Regions from separate parts of the Martelella lutilitoris genome, predicted to be linked through region 1. Evidence: riboswitches for the same ligand, from Rfam matches in the RefSeq annotation. Region 1 holds a riboswitch; the other holds the start of a gene.

What was found. A riboswitch is a leader RNA that binds a small molecule or an ion and turns the genes downstream of it on or off. The one in region 1 is predicted to bind S-adenosylmethionine.
Region 2: linked by a shared signal. The riboswitch ahead of JET14_RS02250 (homoserine O-succinyltransferase) and the one ahead of JET14_RS03125 (O-succinylhomoserine sulfhydrylase) in region 1 are both predicted to bind S-adenosylmethionine.

What each region holds. Positions count from the first base shown of each region.
Region 1 is NZ_CP066786.1:667,931-671,132, forward strand. Features, by position in the region: gene JET14_RS03115 (APC family permease) at 1-109, shown strand, start outside; gene apaG (Co2+/Mg2+ efflux protein ApaG) at 184-567, opposite strand; gene JET14_RS03125 (O-succinylhomoserine sulfhydrylase) at 642-1,826, opposite strand; SAM riboswitch at 1,860-1,937, opposite strand; gene JET14_RS03130 (2'-deoxycytidine 5'-triphosphate deaminase) at 2,007-3,095, shown strand; gene JET14_RS03135 (alpha-glucosidase) at 3,188-3,202, opposite strand, start outside.
Region 2 is NZ_CP066786.1:479,382-482,583, reverse strand. Features, by position in the region: gene JET14_RS02265 (heavy-metal-associated domain-containing protein) at 1-16, opposite strand, end outside; gene JET14_RS02260 (LysE family translocator) at 181-813, shown strand; gene JET14_RS02255 (NUDIX domain-containing protein) at 828-1,274, shown strand; SAM riboswitch at 1,342-1,419, shown strand; gene JET14_RS02250 (homoserine O-succinyltransferase) at 1,487-2,419, shown strand; gene JET14_RS02245 (aldose epimerase family protein) at 2,487-3,202, shown strand, end outside.

The DNA.
Region 1 (3,202 bases):
CGGACGGATCTCGCAGGACATTTTCGACCGCTTCCGCCGCGAACAGCACGATATCGAGCTGCAGGAATATGGCGGCGCCGATGTCGAGGATGTCATGACGCGCGAGTAATCCAGGCACCTGCCGAATGGCTTTCATACGCCGCCCTTTCCTTGAGCGGGGAGGGCGGCTTCTTCCCGCCGTCCTCAATGACGGGAGCGGTCCTCATAGGGGGAATCAAGCGAGAAGGGCGGAATGGCCACCTGCAGCAGGCGGTTGTCGCCGGTGCGGGCCACATAATGGCCGACCATGATGCCGGACGCGGTGTCGAGCGGGGCGGCCGACTGGTAGGAGAACCGTTCGCCGCTGGCCAGAACCGGCTGCTTGCCGGCAACGCCGGGCCCGTTGACGATTTCGACGACGCCATCGGCATTGGTGATGGTCCAGTGACGGGCGACGATCTGGACATCGACCGCGCCGTGATTGACGATCTCGATGTCATAGGCCCAGACGAACTGGTTCTCCGCCGGAGCGGAATGTTCGTCCAGAAAGCGGGTTTCCACCCTGACCTCGATCTCGTCCGTCGTCACGCTTTGCAAAAGCGGGCTCCCGCTGGCCTCTCCGCCGGGACCTTTCGCCTCCGGCCGGTCTGCAATTCTGGCGCTTATGCCGGCAGTTTTGCAAGGGCCTGGGCAAAATCGTCGACCAGGTCGTCGGTATCCTCGATGCCGGCGGAAAACCGGATCGTGCCGCCGGAAATGCCGAGCTCGGCGCGCGCCTCGTCGGAGAGGTTCTTGTGCGTCGTCGTCGCCGGGTGGGTGATCAGGCTCTTGGCATCGCCGAGATTGTTGGAAATCGAGACGATTTCGAGTGCATCCTGCAGCGCAAAGGCCGCATCCTTGCCGCCCTTCAGTTCGAAGGCGATGAGCGATGACCCCGCCGTCATCTGCTTGCTGATGATGTCGGCCTGGGGGTGGTCTGCGCGGCCGGGATAGATCACGCGGGCGACCTGTTTCTGGTCGGCGAGGAAATCCGCGATCTTTCCGGCGCTTTCCGTCTGCTGGCGAACGCGCAGCGGGAAGGTCTCCAGCCCCTTCATCAACAGCCAGGCATTGAAGGGCGAAAGGGCAGGGCCGGTATGGCGGAAGTAGTCCTGCAGTTCCTCCTCGATCCACTTTTTCGACGACAGGATGACCCCGCCGAGGCACCGGCCCTGTCCGTCAATATGCTTGGTCGCCGAATAGACGACAACATCGGCGCCGAGTTCCAGCGGCTTCTGGTAAAGCGCGGTGGCGAAGACATTGTCGACGACGAGGCGGGCGCCGGCCTGGTGCGCGAGATCGGCAACGCCGGCGATGTCGACCACTTCCAGCGTCGGATTGGTCGGGCTCTCGATGAAGAACAGCTTTGTGTTCGGACGGATGGCGGCCTCGAAGGCGGCGAGGTCGCGCCCGTCAACGAGCGTGCAGTCGATGCCGTATTTCGGCGCGAGCGTTTCCACGACCCAGCGGCAGGAGCCGAAGAGCGCGCGGCCGGCGACGATATGGTCGCCGGCCTTCAGCTGGCAGAGGATGGCGGCGGAAACGGCAGCCATGCCGGAGGCCGTGGCGCGGGCGTCCTCCGCTCCCTCGAGCGCGCACATACGCTTTTCGAACATGTCATTGGTGGGGCTGCCGTAGCGGGCATAGATGAAACCGTCGTCCTCGCCCTTGAAACGGGCCTCGGCGGCGGCCGAATTCTCGTAGAGGAAGCCTTGCGTCATGAAGATGCCTTCGGACATCTCGCCATACTGCGACCGCAGGCTTCCTGCATGAACGAGCTTGGTTTGCGGACGCCAGGACTTCTTCATTTCATCTCTCCAAACAAAAAAACCGGTCGCGAAGGGACCGGTTACCCGGCCTTTTAGCTACTTGTTTAACGTGGCTGCAAGCCGACCGGCCAAATCACCACAGGGATAAGGCGGCATAATCCCTATAAGCGCTTGCGTCAATTCTGAAAGATTGGTTTTGTCGGCCAACAGGAGCAAAACATGTCCAAGACGCCCGGAATCCTGCCCGATCACGCCATTGCCGCACTGCTCGAGCAGAAAAATCTGACCACGATGAAGCCGCTGGATCACGACCAGGTCCAGCCCGCAAGCCTCGACTTGCGCCTTGGCGCAAAAGCCTACCGGGTGCGCGCCAGTTTCCTGCCCGGTCCGCGCCACAGCGTTGCCGACAAGCTTTCGCGGCTTTCCATGCACGAGATCGACCTCTCGCAGGGCGCGGTTCTTGAAACGGGCTGCGTCTATATCGTCGAACTGATGGAGGGGCTCGCCCTGCCGGAGCATCTCTCCGCCTCAACCAACCCGAAAAGCTCGACCGGCAGGCTCGATATCTTCACCCGCGTGATCCCGGATTTCGCGCAGGAGTTCGATGTCATTCCTTCGGGCTATCGGGGACCGCTCTATCTGGAAATCTCGCCGCGCACCTTTCCGGTGATCGTGCGCCAGGGCTCGCGTCTCTCGCAGATCCGCTTTCGCTCCGGGCATTCGGTGCTCGCCGAAGACGCGCTGATGGCGCTGCATCGCGCCGAAACGCTGGTTGCCAGCGACATGCCCAATATTTCCGACGGCGGCATTGCGTTGTCGATCGATCTCGAAGGCGAGGGGCTGGTCGGCTATCGCGGCAAGCACCATACCGGGGTCATCGATGTCGACCGCAAGGCCGGCTACGACATTCTTGATTACTGGGAGCCGATCCAGGGACGCGGCAAGGGCGAACTGATCCTCGACCCGGACGAGTTCTATATTCTTGTCTCGCGCGAGGCCGTGCACGTGCCGCCGCTTTTCGCCGCCGAGATGACGCCGTTCGACCCGCTGGTCGGCGAATTCCGCGTCCACTATGCGGGTTTTTTCGATCCGGGTTTCGGCCATGCGGAGGCCGGCGGCAGGGGCGCGCGCGCGGTGCTCGAGGTCAGAAGCCACGAGGTGCCCTTCATCCTGGAACACGGCCAGATCGTCGGCCGCCTGGTTTACGAGCGCATGATGGATCCGCCGACGGCGCTCTACGGTTCCGGTCTCGGCTCGAACTACCAGGCCCAGGGCCTGAAACTGTCGAAACATTTCCGCGCAGGGTGAGAAGGCCCCGGAACGGGCGGAACGTCAAGGGTTGCGAGGCCGAGAAGGGAGGGCACCCGGCGGGCGCCGCCGGCATTTTTGTCCGCTCCCCGTCAGGTCGCGGGCTT
Region 2 (3,202 bases), 190 kb from region 1:
TCACTTTCTCGCCCATCGTCATGCTCCTTGTTGCATTGGCTTTGATGCTGACGGAGGAGATAGGGTTTCCAGTCACTGGAAGGTCAAGCGGTTTTCGCATTTTTGATCTACGGCCCCCTTGCCGAAGGCTGCAGAACCTGTCTTTGCTGATGAAAACGCGAGGCATCCAAGGACATAAACATGGATTTCCATCTCTGGCTCGCCTTCGCGGCGGCGTCGACGGCACTGCTTCTCATTCCCGGCCCTTCCGTTCTTCTCGTGCTGAGCTATGCGCTCAGCCAGGGTCGGCGCGTGGCGCTGGCCACCGTCGCCGGCGTCGCGCTCGGCGATCTCATCGCCATGAGCGCCTCGCTCGCCGGTCTCGGCGCGCTTGTCCTCGCCTCGGCCAAGCTGTTCATCATCCTCAAATGGGTCGGGGCGGCCTATCTTGTCTATCTCGGTATCCGGCTTTTCAGAAGTGCCGGAAAGGGCGAGACCCCGGCCTCCTCTGCCACGCCTCCTCTCGCGGCACAGCGGATTTTCTTTCATGCCATGGCGGTCACCGCCCTGAACCCGAAATCGATTGCCTTCTTCATCGCCTTCGTGCCCCAGTTCATCGTACCGGCCGAACCACTCCTGCCGCAATTTGCGGTCCTCACGCTCACCTTCGTCGCGTTGGCGGCCATCAATGCCCTGGCCTACGCCCTGATGGCCGACCGACTGCGGACAAGGCTTTCCTCTGCCGCCGCAACCGTGCTGCTGCCGCGCCTCGGCGGCAGCGCGCTGATCGCCATGGGGGTGACCACGGCAGCGCTGCAACAGTCAACGTCCTGAAACAGGCAAGCGCAATGACACCGGATGCGGAAAAAGTGCTCATCTATGCACGACGGGACTGCAGGATACTCGTCTTCGATGAGCCGGACTTCCCGGAGGTTCCGCTTCAGGTGCCCGGCGGAACGCTTGAACATGGGGAAGTCCCGCTTGAGGCAGCAAAACGGGAATTTCATGAGGAGACCGGACTGTTCCTGCACGAAGGCTGGTCTGCGCTTGGCAGTATCGACTATCACTTCAGAAAAAACGGCGCCCGGCTATGTCACCGGCGCCACATATTCACCGTTCCCATGCCGGAGGGCGCTCCCGAAAACTGGCTTCACACAGAGAAACACTCTTCCGACGGCGGCGGACCGATCCGCTTTCGACTGTTTTTTCTTGATTGGAAAGAAGCCGTTGCAAGGGTTGGACTTGGCATGGAGCTGCCGCTTTCGTGGCCGGCGTTAAGAATATTTTTCGCCTGAAGCCGCGGCTCGGCGGTACGTTGCCTTTCGCACCGCGATTGACGTCCGGCAATTGCGGCGTTATCTAGCTTTTCCTCGTGGTGATTTGGCCGGCCGGCTTGCAGCCACGTAAAACAACTCGCTAAAGGGCCGAAGCGAGCGGAAAATTCCTGCCCATTCGGACCGGCTGCGTGTTGACGACGGCCGGTTTTTGTTCGGGATTGGAATGAGACATGCCTATCAAGATTCCTGATACGCTGCCCGCCTACGAAACGCTTCTTTCCGAAGGCGTGCGGGTCAAGACGGAAACGGTTGCCGAGCGGCAGGATATCCGCCCGCTCCATTTCGGTCTGCTCAACCTCATGCCGAACAAGATCAAGACCGAGTTGCAGTTCGCACGGCTTTTGGGCGCCTCGCCGCTGCAGATCGAGCTTTCGCTGGTGCGCGTCGGCGGCCACAAGGCAAAGAACACGCCGATCGACCATCTCCTCTCTTTCTACCAGACCTGGGACGAGGTGGCGGAGCGCAAGTTCGACGGTTTCATCATCACCGGCGCGCCGGTGGAGACGCTCGATTTCGAGGAAGTCACCTATTGGGATGAGCTGAAGGAGATCCTCGACTGGACCACGACCCATTGCCACTCGACGATGAACATCTGCTGGGGCGCGATGGCGGCGGCCTATCATTTCCACGGCGTGGAGAAGCATCTTTTGAACAAGAAGGCGTTCGGCGTCTACCGTCACCGCAACCTGAAACCGGCGTCCGTCTATCTCAACGGCTTTTCGGACGATTTCCAGATCCCGGTGTCGCGCTGGACGGAGGTGCGCCGCGAGGATTTGGAACAGGTGCCGGGCATGGAGCTGCTGATGGATTCCGACGAGGTCGGCCCCTGCCTGGCGCAGGAGAGCTTCGCCAACCGGCTCTACATGTTCAACCATATCGAATATGATTCCGGCTCGCTCGGCGACGAATACCGGCGCGATATCGACGCCAATGTGCCCGTCGATCTGCCGTTCAACTATTTCCCGGCCGATGATCCCGGCCGCACGCCGCTCAACCGCTGGCGTTCGCATGCCCATCTTCTGTTCGGCAACTGGATCAACGAGGTCTACCAGACGACGCCTTATCACCTGGAAGAAATCGGCGAGGAACGGACGGGCGCTTGAAGCGCCCGCCATTCCGGCGCAATATCCGCCCCGCAATGCAACATTCCAGATGCGGAGGATAAGAACAATGGGTGCGCCACAACCGGAAGCCTTCGGCCAGACAAAGGACGGCAAGACCGTCAGCCGGGTCACGATCACAGGCGGCGGACTGACCGCAAAGATCATCAACTGGGGCGCGGTCGTGCAGGATCTGCGCTTGGAGGGCCACGACCATGCGCTGGTCCTCGGCTTCGATAGTTTCGAACCCTATCCGGACCACTCCCCCTATTTCGGCGCCACGCCGGGACGCTCCTCCAACCGCATCGCCAATGGCCGCTTCACGATCGATGGCACGGAATACCAGGTCGACTGCAACGAAAACGGCATCACCAATCTTCACGGCGGCCGCGACGGCATCGGCGTCAGCCTGTGGGAATTCGAGGAGATTGCCGAAGACCGGGTGACGCTGAAGATCGTCGACAAGGACGGGCGCGGCGGCTTTCCGGGAAATTGCGAAATCCGCGCACATTTCCGGCTGAAGCCGCGCGGCGTGTTCTCGGTCGTCTACGAGGCGACGACCGACAAGCCGACGGTCGCCAATATGTGCAACCACTCCTATTTCAATCTCGGCAACGGCACGGATACGCTGGAACACACGCTGATGATCGCCGCCGACCATTATCTGCCAACGGATGAACGTCAGATCCCGACCGGCGAGATCAGGCCGGTTGTCGGCACGCCCTTCGACTTCCGCAAGCCGCATCCCTTGAAGCGCGAGGACGAGAACGGCCGGCAGGTTCTGTT